One region of the Streptomyces lusitanus genome, then DNA from elsewhere that is predicted to be linked to it. Evidence: riboswitches for the same ligand, from Rfam matches in the RefSeq annotation. Region 1 holds a riboswitch; the other holds the start of a gene.

What was found. A riboswitch is a leader RNA that binds a small molecule or an ion and turns the genes downstream of it on or off. The one in region 1 is predicted to bind cobalamin.
Region 2: another riboswitch for cobalamin. It lies ahead of ACFOSY_RS03895 (ribonucleoside-diphosphate reductase subunit alpha); the one in region 1 lies ahead of metE (5-methyltetrahydropteroyltriglutamate--homocysteine S-methyltransferase).

The regions. Positions count from the first base shown of each region.
Region 1 covers NZ_JBHRWL010000007.1:173,435-180,100, reverse strand. Annotated here, with positions in the region: gene ACFOSY_RS12640 (ABC transporter substrate-binding protein) at 1-867, shown strand, start outside; gene ACFOSY_RS12635 (FecCD family ABC transporter permease) at 864-1,979, shown strand; gene ACFOSY_RS12630 (ABC transporter ATP-binding protein) at 1,976-2,776, shown strand; cobalamin riboswitch at 2,881-3,111, shown strand; gene metE (5-methyltetrahydropteroyltriglutamate--homocysteine S-methyltransferase) at 3,303-5,621, shown strand; gene rpsN (30S ribosomal protein S14) at 5,983-6,288, opposite strand; gene rpmB (50S ribosomal protein L28) at 6,288-6,524, opposite strand; gene rpmG (50S ribosomal protein L33) at 6,597-6,666, shown strand, end outside.
Region 2 covers NZ_JBHRWL010000002.1:537,254-543,919, forward strand. Annotated here, with positions in the region: gene ACFOSY_RS03890 (ribonucleotide-diphosphate reductase subunit beta) at 1-619, opposite strand, end outside; gene ACFOSY_RS03895 (ribonucleoside-diphosphate reductase subunit alpha) at 676-3,033, opposite strand; cobalamin riboswitch at 3,159-3,289, opposite strand; gene ACFOSY_RS03900 (GNAT family N-acetyltransferase) at 3,365-3,868, opposite strand; gene mctP (monocarboxylate uptake permease MctP) at 3,947-5,575, opposite strand; gene ACFOSY_RS03910 (DUF3311 domain-containing protein) at 5,572-5,838, opposite strand; gene ACFOSY_RS03915 (GntR family transcriptional regulator) at 6,044-6,666, opposite strand, start outside.

The DNA of each region.
Region 1 (6,666 bases):
GTCACCGTCGACAACTGCGGTGTGAGGACGACCTACGACGAGCCCCCGTCGCGGGTGGTCACCATCCACCAGCACCCCGCGGAACTCATGCTCGCCCTCGGCCTGAAGGACCGCATGGTCGGCACGGCCTTCCCCGACTCCGCCGTCCTGCCCGAACTCGAGAAGGACTACGAGGCGATCCCCGAACTGGCGGAGAGGGAACCGTCGTTCGAGACGGTCCTGGACGCCGAGCCCGACTTCGTCTACGGCGGCTACGGCAGCGCCTTCGACGAGAAGGAGGGCCGTTCCCGCGAGGCGTTCGCCGACGCCGGCATCGACACCTACCTCAACCGCGAGTACTGCGGCAAGAAGAAGGTGACGATGCAGGACACCTACGACGAGATCCGCACCATCGGCACGATCTTCGGTGTCCCGGACCGGGCCGCCAAGCTGGTCGCCGACCTGCAAAGCCGCGTCGGCAAGGCCACCGCGGCGGTCGAGGGCGGATCCCGGGTGTCCGTCTTCGTCTACGACAGCGGCGACAAGAGCGCCTTCACCGCGGGCGGCAAGAGCCTGGGCACCGAGCTCATCCGCCTGGCCGGCGGCGAGAACGTCTTCGCCGACCTGGACGACGTCTTCGGCGACGTCTCCTGGGAGCAGGTCGTCGAGCGCAAGCCGGACGTCATCGCCATCTACGACTACGCCGGCGCCGGAAGCGTCGAGGAGAAGAAGAGGTACCTTCTCTCCCAGCCCGCGCTCGCCGACGTACCCGCCGTCAGGAACAAGCGGTTCGTCGTCCTGCCCCTGACCGCCACCCTGGTCGGCATCCGCTCGGCCTACGCGGTCGAGGACCTGGCCCGCGGACTGCACCCCGAGAGCTTCCGGTGACCCAGGCCGCCACGGGCACGCCCGCCGAAGAGGCGGTGCGCCGGCGGAAGGCCGACGCGTCAGGGGCGGGCCGTACGAAGTTGGCCGTCACACTGCTCGTACTCACCGCCTTGCTCCTGGTCTCCGCCATGGCGGGCCTCGCGATCGGCTCCGTCCAGGTGCCGCCCGGCCAGGTGTGGGGCATCGTGACGCACGCGCTGGGCGCCGGCTGGCAGGATCCGGACTGGTCGCGGGCCCGGGAGACCATCGTGGTGGACGTGCGGGCGCCGCGGGTGCTGCTCGGTGCGGTCACCGGTGCCGGTCTGGCGGTGATCGGCACCGCCCTGCAGGCCCTGCTGCGCAATCCGCTCGCCGAGCCCTACCTGCTCGGCGTCTCCTCCGGGGCGTCGCTCGGCGCGGTCTCGGTGATCGTGTTCGGGGTCACGCTCTTCGGGCCCCTCTCCCTGTCGGTGGCCGCCTTCGCGGGGGCCCTGGGCGCGCTCCTGCTCGTGTACGCCACCGCCCGCACCGGCGGACGCATCACCTCGTCACGGCTGGTGCTGTCCGGAGTGGCGATCGCGGCGGTCCTCACCGCGCTCCTCGATCTGCTGCTGCTCACCACCGACCGCGGCAACGAGGCCCGCGCGGTCCTCGCCTGGACCCTCGGCGGCCTCGGCGGCGTCGACTGGGGCACGCTGTGGCTGCCGAGCACGGCCCTGCTGCTCGGCGTCGGCGTCCTCCTGGCGCAGGCCCGCAACCTGAATCTGCTGCTGGCCGGCGAGGAGGCGGCCACCACGATGGGACTGGACGTCGCCCGCTTCCGCGCCCGGCTGTTCGTGCTGCTCTCCCTCGTGACGGGCGTGCTGGTCGCGGCGGCCGGACCGATCGGCTTCGTCGGCCTGATGATGCCGCACATCGTGCGCCTGTTCGTCGGCGGCGACCACCGCCGGGTCCTGCCGACGGCGGCGCTCGGCGGGGCGGTCTTCCTCGTCTGGGCCGACATCGCCGCACGGACGGTCGCATCACCGATGGAGATACCCGTCGGCGTCCTCACCGCCCTGTGCGGCGGTCCGTTCTTCCTGTGGCTGATGCGCCGGGACGCCCGCCGCGGCACCGACCGAGGAGTGGCATGACCGCGACCGACACGCCCCCGGCCGAACTGCACGTCGACGGCGTCACGCTCACCGCCGGAGCCCGCCACCTGGTGCACGACGTCTCCCTGACCGCCCGCCCCGGCGAGACCATCGGCCTCGTCGGGCCCAACGGCAGCGGCAAGTCCAGCCTCCTGCGCGCCGTCTACCGCGTCCTGCGCCCCGACACCGGGCACGTCCGGGTCGACGGGGACGACGCCTGGGCGCTTCCGGCGCGGCAACTGGCCCGCACCGTGGCGGCGGTGGTCCAGGACTCGGCCGCCGACTTCGACCTGGCCGTCCGCGAGGTCGTCGCCATGGGCCGCACCCCGCACAAACGGCTCCTCTCCGGTGACACCCCCGAGGACGCCGACCTCATCGACCGCGCGCTCCTCGCGGTCGACGCCGTCCATCTGGCCGACCGCCCCTTCGACCGGCTCTCCGGCGGCGAGCGCCAACGCGTCCTCATCGCCCGCGCCCTCACCCAGCAGCCCACCCTCCTCGTCCTCGACGAACCCACCAACCACCTCGACATCCGCCACCAGCTGTCCGTCCTCGACGCTCTGCGCCGCCTGCCCACGACCGTGCTGCTCGCCCTGCACGACCTCAACCTCGCCGCCTACTACTGCGACCGCCTCTACGTCCTCAACGACGGTGAGATCACCGCCTCCGGCCCGCCCTCCGAGATCCTCACCCCACAACTCCTGGCCGAGGTCTACGGAGTCGCGGCGGAAGTCACCACCCATCCACGCACGGGCGCCCCGCAGGTGACCTTCCTCCCCGAGGAGTCACGTTCGTGAGCCACTCCGGCGGCGTTTCCCCCTCTGTGGCGTTCCCGGTTCGGCGTCCCGTCACGTTGTCCGAATGACGGACGTCGCGCTGCCTTCCGGCACGACGACCCCGTAGGGTGACGGATGCAGCTGGTTCGCCCCGTCCGCCAGGCGGGATGCGTCGCAAGAGGGAACCCGGTGGGAATCCGGGACTGCCCCGCAGCGGTGAGCGGGAACGACCGCCGTCATACGCACTGGGTCCGACGTACGGGCCTGGGAAGCGACGGCCAGTAGGTGTCTCGTACGACTTGGTACGACGAGAGGTGCCCGCGAGTCCGAAGACCTGCCACCTGCCCGCGCGCGAACCACTCGTGCGCGGACATCCCGGTGACCTCGTGGGCGGGTTGTGGGCACCCCTGGACCAAGTCCGGGGAGTACATACCGGGCGGACGACCGTGCCTTGCCGGGCGCGCTTCGTGCCGTCCGGTTCGTCACCCCTTCGCGCTCTCGTCCCGTCGCCGGGATCTCAGGGAATCGTCTCGCGAAGGAGATCTCCGTGACAGCGAAGTCCGCAGCCGCGGCAGCACGGGCCACCGTGTACGGCTACCCCCGCCAGGGCCCGAACCGGGAGCTGAAGAAGGCGATCGAAGGCTACTGGAAGGGCCGCGTCACCGCCGACGCCCTCCGGGAGACCGCAGCCGAACTCCGCCGGGACAACTGGCAGCAGCTCGCCGACGCCGGCGTCCACGAGGTGCCGACCGGTGACTTCTCGTACTACGACCATGTCCTCGACACCACCGTCGCCCTCGGCGCGATCCCCGAGCGGCATCGCGTCGCCGTCGAGACCGACGCCCTGGACGGCTACTTCGCCATGGCCCGCGGCACGCAGGACGTCGCGCCGCTGGAGATGACGAAGTGGTTCGACACCAACTACCACTATCTGGTGCCCGAGCTGGGCCCCGACACCGTCTTCACGGCCGACTCGGGCAAGCAGGTCGGCGAGCTGAAGGAGGCCCTGGCGCTGGGGCTGAGCGCCCGGCCGGTCCTGGTCGGCCCCGTCACCTACCTGCTGCTCGCCAAGCCCGCGCCCGGCGTGTCGGCGGACTTCGAACCGCTCACCCTCCTGGACCGGCTGCTGCCGGTCTACGCGCGGATTCTGGCCGACCTGCGGGCGGCGGGCGCCGAGTGGGTCCAGCTGGACGAACCGGCGCTCGTCCAGGACCGTACCCCGGCCGAGCTGAACGCCGCCGCCCGCGCCTACCGCGACCTCGGCGCCCTCACCGACCGGCCCAAGCTGCTCGTCGCCTCGTACTTCGACCGGCTCGGTGACGCCCTGCCGGTGCTGGCCAAGGCGCCGGTCGAGGGCCTCGCCCTGGACTTCACCGAGTCCGCGGCCGGAAACCTTCAGGCTCTGGCCGCCGTCGGCGGACTGCCCGGCAAGCGGCTGGTCGCCGGCGTCGTCAACGGCCGCAACATCTGGGTCAACGACCTGGCGAAGTCCCTGTCCACCCTCGCCACCCTGCTCGGGCTGGCCGGCCGGGTCGACGTGGCCGCCTCCTGCTCCCTCCTCCACGTGCCGCTGGACGCGTCGGCCGAGCGTGACATCGAGCCGCAGATCCTGCGCTGGCTCGCCTTCGCCCGGCAGAAGACCGCCGAGGTCGTCACCCTCGCCAAGGGCCTCGCCCAGGGCGCCGACACGATCGCCGCGGAACTCGCCGCCAACCGCGCCGACCTCGCCTCCCGTGCCGGCTCCCCCATCACCCACGACCCGGCCGTGCGCGCCCGCGCCGCCGCCGTCACCGAAGCCGACGCCCGACGCTCCCAGCCCTACACCGAGCGGGCCGCCGCCCAACGGGAGCACCTCGGTCTGCCGCTGCTGCCGACCACCACCATCGGCTCCTTCCCGCAGACCGGCGAACTGCGGGCAGCGCGTGCGGACCTGCGGGCCGGCCGGATCGGCACGGCCGCCTACGAGGAACGCGTCAAGGCGGAGATCCAGGAGGTCGTCTCCTTCCAGGAGAAAACCGGCATCGACGTCCTCGTGCACGGCGAGCCCGAACGCAACGACATGGTCCAGTACTTCGCCGAACAGCTCACCGGCTACCTCGCCACCCGGCACGGCTGGGTCCAGTCCTACGGCACCCGGTACGTCCGCCCGCCGATCCTGGCCGGCGACATCTCCCGGCCCGAGCCGATGACCGTGCGCTGGACGACGTACGCCCAGTCCCTCACCTCCCGGCCGGTCAAGGGCATGCTCACCGGTCCGGTCACCATGCTCGCCTGGTCCTTCGTCCGCGACGACCAGCCTCTCGCCGACACCGCCCGCCAGGTCGCCCTCGCCCTGCGTGACGAGGTCACCGACCTCGAGACGGCCGGCACGTCCGTCATCCAGGTGGACGAACCGGCCCTGCGCGAGACCCTGCCGCTACGCGCCGCCGAGCACTCGGCCTACCTGGCCTGGGCCACCGAGGCGTTCCGCCTGACCACCGGCGGCGTGCGGCCGGACACCCAGATCCACACCCACATGTGCTACGCCGAGTTCGGAGACATCGTCCAGGCCATCGACGACCTCGACGCCGACGTCATCAGCCTGGAGGCCGCGCGCTCACACATGCAGGTCGCCCACGAGCTGGCCGCTCACGGCTACCCGCGTGAGGCGGGCCCGGGCGTGTACGACATCCACTCCCCGCGTGTCCCGAGCGCCGAGGAGGCCGCGGACCTGCTGCGCACCGGCTTGCAGGCCATCCCGGCGGAGCGGCTGTGGGTCAACCCCGACTGCGGCCTGAAGACCCGCGGCTGGGCGGAGACCCGCGCCTCGCTGGAAAACCTGGTCGCCGCCGCCCGCACCGTGCGCGACGAGCTGTCCGGGTCCTGACCCGCACGACCCGAGAGGCCGGGGCGCCACCGGTGCCCCGGCCTCCACCCTCCACAGGACCGCCCCACCGCGGGGAGCGGTTCGCGCAAGCGGAGGGGACTCGCGGGCGCCGCCAGGGGGAGGCGGGCCAGCTTCTAGAGGCCGCTCCTACTCGTTCGATTTCATGCCCCCCGCACGCGACCGGGCCCTACCTGTTCGTCACGTCCGCCACCGCCGCGCAGCGGCTCTCCCCGGCCGAGGGCCACCGGGCTCAGCTGCCTGTGCCTGCCCTGACGTCCGCAGGCACGCTCAGCGCCTCCGGTCCGGCCATGACTCCGCCGAGTCACGGCCGGACCCGGGGCCCGTCGCGCCAGCGGAGGGTCTACCAGGAGGACTTGGTGACCCCGGGCAGGAAGCCGGCGTGGGCCTGTTCCCGCACGCGGACGCGCGACAGGCCGAACTTCCGCAGGTGACCGCGCGGCCGCCCGTCCACGCTGTCCCGGTTGCGTACTCGGGTGGCGCTCGCGTTGCGGGGCTGGCGCCGCAGTTCTTCCACTGCGGCCCGGCGTTCGGCGTCGGTGGAGGACGGCCGGCGGATGATCTCCTTCAGCTCCGCGCGGCGGGCCGCGTACCGCTCGACGACCGCCTTGCGCTTCTCGTTCTGCGCGATCTTGCTCTTCTTGGCCATCAGACCTTCCCCCCTCGGGCGCGGATGCGGGCCACGGCGGCCTCGATGCCGATGCTGTCGACGGTCTTGATCGCCTTCGCGCTGAGCGTCAGCCGGACGTACCGCCCCTCACTGGGCAGCCAGTAGCGCTTGCGCTGGATGTTGGGGTCGAAACGGCGCGAGGTGCGCCGATGCGAGTGGGAGATGGTGTTGCCGAAGCCCGGCTGGGCGCCGGTCAGTTGGCAGTGGGCGGACAAGGTCGTACCTACCTCTCACCTGAGACGGGGCTAGTTTTTGGTAATGGAAACCATTCCCATATAGTACCGCTCATGGCACGCAATGAGGTACGCCCGATCATCAAGCTCCGCTCCACCGCGGGAACCGGCTACACGTACGTCA
Region 2 (6,666 bases), on a different contig from region 1:
TGTCCACCACGTCGAACGCGAACGACATGTGCATCGTCTCGTCGCGGAACACCCAGTTGGTGCCGGTCGCCAGGCCGTGCAGCAGACCCCGGCTGCGGAACCAGTACACGTAGGCGAACGCGCCGTAGAAGAACAGGCCCTCGATGCAGGCGGCGAAGCAGATCAGGTTCAGCAGGAAGCGGCGCCGGTCGGCCTTCGACTCCAGCCGGTCGATCTTCTCCACCGAGTCCATCCACCGGAAGCAGAACTCGGCCTTCTCCCGGATGGACGGGATGTTCTCCACGGCCGCGAAGGCCGCCGCCCGGTCGTCCGGGTCGGGCAGATAGGTGTCCAGCAGGGTCAGGTAGAACTGGACGTGCACGGCCTCCTCGAACAGCTGCCGCGACAGGTACAGCCTGGCCTCGGGCGAGTTGATGTGCTTGTACAGCGTCAGCACCAGGTTGTTCGCCACGATCGAGTCGCCGGTGGCGAAGAACGCCACCAGCCGGCCGATCAGATGCTGCTCCTCGGGCGTCAGCTTCGCCAGGTCGGCGACGTCCGAGTGCAGGTCCACCTCCTCGACGTGCCAGGTGTTCTTGATCGCGTCCCGGTAGCGCTCGTAGAAGTCCGGGTAGCGCATGGGGCGCAGGGTCAGCTCGAAGCCGGGGTCGAGCAGGTTCTTGGTCGTGCTGGTGGTCACTGGCAGGCCTCGCAGGATTCGGGGTTCTCGAGGGAGCAGGCGACGGCCTCGGGGTCGGCCGGCTGCTGGACGGGGACGGCGGCGCGGGCCGCGCGGGCGATCCGGGTCGCCGGGCGGGAGCGCAGGTAGTAGGTGGTCTTCAGCCCCTGCTTCCAGGCGTAGGCGTACATCGAGGAGAGCTTGCCGATGGTCGGCGTCTCCAGGAACAGGTTCAGCGACTGCGCCTGGTCCAGGAACGGGGTGCGGGCGGCGGCCATGTCGATCAGACCGCGCTGCGGGATCTCCCACGCCGTGCGGTACAGCCGCCGTACGTCCTCGGGGATCCAGGCGAAGTCCTGCACCGAGCCGCCCGCCTCGCGCAGCGCCTCCCGGGTGCGCGCGTCCCACACGCCGAGCCGCTTGAGGTCCTCCACCAGGTAGGAGTTGACCTGGAGGAACTCCCCGGACAGCGTCTCGCGCTTGAACAGGTTGGACACCTGCGGCTCGATGCACTCGTACACGCCGGCGATGGACGCGATGGTCGCGGTGGGCGCGATCGCCAGCAGCAGCGCGTTGCGCAGGCCCGTGGCGGCGATCCGGGTCCGCAGCGCCGCCCAGCGCTCCGGCCAGGCGAGCTCGACGCCGTAGTGGTCGGGGTGCAGCACGCCCCGCGCGGTGCGGGTCTTCTCCCAGGCGGGCAGCGGGCCGTGCCGCTCGGCGAGGGCGGCCGACGTCTCGTACGCGGCGAGCATGATCCGCTCGGCGATCCGGGTGGACAGCTCCTTCGCCTCGGGGGAGTCGAAGGGCAGCCGCATCCGGAACAGCACGTCCTGGAGCCCCATCACGCCCAGACCCACCGGACGCCAGCGGCTGTTGGACCGGGACGCCTCCTCGGTCGGGTAGAAGTTGATGTCGACCACCCGGTCCAGGAACGTCACGGCGGTGCGGACCGCCGCGTCCAGACGCTCCCAGTCCATGCCGTCCCCGCCGGCGAAGGCCGCGAGGTTGACCGAGCCGAGGTTGCAGACCGCCGTCTCCCCGTCGTCGGTGACCTCCAGGATCTCCGTGCACAGGTTCGAGGAGTGGACGACGTGTCCCGGCTCGGCGGTCTGGTTGGCGGTGCGGTTGGCGGTGTCCTTGAACGTCATCCAGCCGTTGCCGGTCTGCGCGAGGGTGCGCATCATCCGGCCGTACAGCTCGCGCGCCGGGATCGTCCTGCGGGCCAGGCCCTTCGCCTCGGCGGCGCGGTAGGCCGCGTCGAACTCCTCGCCCCACAGGTCGACCAGCTCGGGCACGTCCACCGGGGAGAACAGCGACCACTGCCCGTCGGCGTCGACGCGGCGCATGAACTCGTCCGGCACCCAGTGCGCCAGGTTCAGGTTGTGCGTACGGCGGGCGTCCTCACCGGTGTTGTCGCGCAGTTCGAGGAACTCCTCGATGTCCGCGTGCCAGGTCTCCAGGTAGACCGCCGCCGCGCCCTTGCGCCGGCCGCCCTGGTTCACGGCGGCGACCGAGGCGTCCAGCGTCTTCAGGAACGGCACGATGCCGTTGGAGTGCCCGTTGGTGCCGCGGATCAGCGAACCCCGGGCGCGGACGCGGGAGAAGGACAGGCCGATGCCGCCGGCGTGCTTCGACAGGCGGGCGACCTGGTGGTAGCGCTGGTAGAGGGAGTCCAGCTCGTCCGCGGGGGAGTCCAGGAGGTAGCAGGACGACATCTGCGGGTGGCGGGTGCCCGAGTTGAACAGCGTGGGGGAGGAGGGCAGGTAGTCCAGCCGGCTCATCAGCCCGTACAGCGCGGCGACCTCCTCCAGCGCCCGCTCGCTGTCGTCCTCGGCGAGCCCGCAGGCGACCCGCAGCAGGAAGTGCTGGGGCGTCTCGACGACCTTGCGGGTGACCGGGTGACGCAGCAGGTAGCGGCTGTGCAGGGTGCGCAGCCCGAAGTAGCCGAAGCGGTCGTCGGCGCCGGTGTCGACCAGCGCGTCCAGACGGGCCGCGTGGAGCCGGACGAAGGCGGCGGTGCGGTCGGCGATCAGACCCTCGCGGTACCCGGTCGCGACCGACCCGGTGAACGAGGTGACGCCCTGCGAGGCGGCCTCGGCGCGGATGGCGAGGGTCAGCAGCCGGGCGGCGAGCCGGGAGTAGGCGGGGTCCTCGGAGATCAGCCCGGCGGCCGCCTCGGTGGCCAGTTCCCGCAGCTCCGCCTCGTCGGCGGCGGCGGACCGGCCGCGCAGCGCGGCCGCGGCCACCCGGCCGGGGTCGGCGTCGGGCAGGTCGGCGGTCAGCTGGGTCAGGGTCCGCAGCAGCGCGGCACCGGGACCGTCGCTCTCCTCGGTCACGCGGGTCGCTGAAGCCGGATCGGCTGGCGCGATGGTCACGTGTGGCTCTCCCTCGCTCGGCACGGGGGCCTCGAAGAGCGCAGGGGGCAGCACACGAACGCACGCGGCGTCGCGTCCACCGGCCCATTCCGCGAGGCCCGGACGTCAGGGCACCCGGACCGGAAGGGCCGGGCGCACTGTCGGCAGGTCCTCGGACTGACTCCCGTGCGCGCCCGTGGGCAGGCATGGGTACACCGTTGCGGGACAGTTCCGGATTCGCACCGGATTCCCCTGCGACGACAGCGAGCACGAGCATACATCTTGTGCCGGGTGCGGCTGGCGGACCCATATGTTGTGTCGCGCGGGCCGGGCGACGGCCCGCGCGGAGCCGTCAGAGCGTCAGCTCGTAGACCACCAGCATGATGTCGTCCAGCTCCGGCAGCGGATTCCAGTCCCGCGCCGGGGCGCGCGTGAAGCCCAGCCGCTCGTAGACCCGGTGCGCGGCGTGCATCGTGCGCTGGGTGGACAGCACCATCCGCTCCCGGCCGAGCGCCCGCGCCCGGTCGACGCAGGCGCGCACCAGCGCCTCGCCGGCGCCCCGGCCGCGGTGGTCGCGGGAGACCGCCAGCATGCGTATCTCCGCCTCGCCCGGCTCCGCGATGTCGGCCATGGGCCCCGGGCCGGGCACGAAGGTCACCCCGCCCAGCAGCGCGCCGTGCTCCACGGCGACCAGCACCTCGGCCGCCGCCGCCCGCTTCGCCACGTCCCGCAGCTCGCCGAGGTAGCTGTCGCTCTCCCCGAAGTCCAGCAGCCCGTCGCCGAGATAGGCCTGGGCGGTGATCTCACCGAGTTCCGCGTGTTCGCCGGCCGTCACCGGCCGGATGACGATGTCCATGAGGGGAGTCTGCCGTACGGGTACGACAGCGGGCCGCCGGTTTTCCACCGGCGGCCCGCTGCCCTGGACGCGACGGCGTCAGTGCGCGCTGCCCGCCGTGGCCGGCGGGAGCTCCACCTGGACGCCCGGGTCGCCGGCGTCCGCCGTGTAGTCCTGCGGCTTGGTCTCGTCGACGCCCTCCGGCGCCTTGACCGCCCGCATGACGAAGGTCAGGACGACCGTGACCAGCACGTTGAGCACGAACGCGGTGAGACCGATGTAGCCGATCTCCCCGATGCCCGGGATCTCGTCCGAGGACCCGCCGAAGTGCTTCTGCGTCGGCGAGGCCACCCCGTACGCGGCGACCGTGCCGTAGATCATGCCGACCGCCCAGCCGCCGATCAGCGCCCAGCGGTGGAACCAGCGGGTGAACAGGCCGCCCACCAGCGCCGGGAAGGTCTGGAGGATCCAGATGCCGCCCAGCAGCTGGAAGTTGATCGCGACGGTCTTGTCCATGGTCAGCACGAAGACCAGCGCGCCCACCTTCACCAGCAGGGACACGACCTTGGAGACGGCGGTCTCCTGCTTGGGCGTCGCGTCCGGCTTGATGAAGTCCTTGTAGATGTTGCGGGTGAACAGGTTCGCCGCCGCGATCGACATGATCGCCGCCGGCACCAGCGCGCCGATGCCGATGGCCGCGAAGGCCACACCGGCGAACCAGTCCGGGAACATGTTCTCGAACAGCTGCGGGATGGCCAGCTGGCCGTTCTGCACCTTCACCCCGGCCGCGATCGCCATGAACCCGAGCAGCGCCAGCAGGCCCAGCATCAGCGAGTACAGCGGCAGGATCGTGGTGTTGCGGCGGATCACCTCACGGCTGCGCGAGGACAGCGTCGCGGTGATCGAGTGCGGGTACATGAACAGCGCGAGCGCCGAGCCCAGCGCGAGGGTGGCGTACGTCCACTGGCCCGCCTCGCCCGGCACCGTAGCGCCGCGCGGCGCGCCCGTGGCCGGGTTGGTCTGGCTGTACGCCTCGGTCGCCTTGGCGAAGATCTCGTCGAAGCCGCCCAGCTTGATCGGGATGTAGATGATCGCCACCGCGATCACGATGTAGATCAGCGTGTCCTTGACGAACGCGATCAGCGCGGGCGCCCGCAGCCCCGACGAGTAGGTGTACGCGGCCAGCACACCGAAGGCGATGAGCAGCGGCAGGTCCTTGATGAACCAGTTGGTGTTCTCGCCGCCGCCGACGCCCATCACGTCCAGCACGGCCTGGATGCCGACCAGCTGGAGCGCGATGTACGGCATCGTCGCCAGGATGCCGGTGACCGCGACGGCCAGCGAAAGACCCTTCGAGCCGAACCGCCCGCGCACGAAGTCGGAGGTCGTCACATAGCCGTGCTTGTGCGACACCGACCACAGCCGGGGCAGGAAGGTGAAGATCAGCGGGTACACCAGGATCGTGTACGGCACCGCGAAGAAGCCGGCCGCGCCCGCCGCGTAGATCGCCGCCGGGACGGCCACGAAGGTGTACGCGGTGTACAGGTCGCCGCCCAGCAGGAACCAGGTGACCCAGGTGCCGAACGAGCGCCCGCCCAGGCCCCACTCGTCGAGGGTGTGCTCGTTCGCGGCCCTGCGCCAGCGCGCGGCCAGGAAGCCCATCACGGTGACGAGCAGGAAGAAGAAGATGAAGACGGCGAGTGCCACGCCGTTCACGCCGTCGTTCACTGCTCCGCACCGCCCTTCCGGTCCGCGCGGGCGCGCTGGTCACGCTGCCAGAGCTTGTACGCGACCATCGTCAGGACGGTCGAGATCAGCACCCACAGCATCTGGTACCAGTAGAAGAAGGGGATGCCGATCAGCACCGGGTCGGTCTTGGCGTAGGACCCGACCCACAGCATGGCGACGAATGGTGCGAGCAGGCAGAGGCCGATGACGACGCGCACAGGCGTCACCACCGGCCCTGGAGTTGTTTGCGGGGTTTGCGACATCAGACGGCTCCCGTCCCCTCACTGATCGCCGACGTTGGCTCGCGGCAATGTAGGTGAGGGCGCGGGGGCGTCGTAACCCCCCGTGAGAGGGGCGGTATGCAGCAGCAGCGCAACCGAGAGGCAACAGCAACGAAAATCCTGTCAACCACCCGGTATGCCGGGATTTGCGGCCGGGTGGCCGGCGCCCGGCGGGCCCCCGCTTGGCTCAGTCCTGGGGGCGCTTGAGGCGGGCGACGAACTTGTACCGGTCGCCCCGGTACACCGACCGCACCCACTCCACCGGCTGCCCGTCCCGGTCGAGCGAGTGCCGGGACAGCATCAGCATCGGCAGGCCGACGTCGGTGCCCAGCAGGCCCGCCTCACGCGGCGTGGCCAGGGACGTCTCGATGGTCTCCTCCGCCTCCGCCAGATGGACGTCGTACACCTCGGCGAGGGCGGTGTAGAGGGAGGTGTACTTGGTCAGGCTGCGGCGCAGGGCCGGGAAGCGCTTGGCGCTGAGGTGGGTGGTCTCGATGGCCATCGGCTCGCCGTTGGCCATGCGCAGCCGCTCGATGCGCAGCACACGCCCGCCCGCGGTGATGTCGAGCAGGCCGGCGAGCCGGTCGTCGGCCGTGATGTACCCGAGGTCCAGCAGCTGCGAGGTCGGCTCGAGGCCCTGCGCGCGCATGTCCTCCGTGTACGAGGTGAGCTGGAGCGCCTGGGACACCTTGGGCTTGGCGACGAACGTGCCCTTGCCCTGGATCCGCTCCAGACGGCCCTCGACCACCAGCTCCTGGAGCGCCTGGCGCACGGTGGTGCGCGAGGTGTCGAACTCGGCCGCCAGCGTGC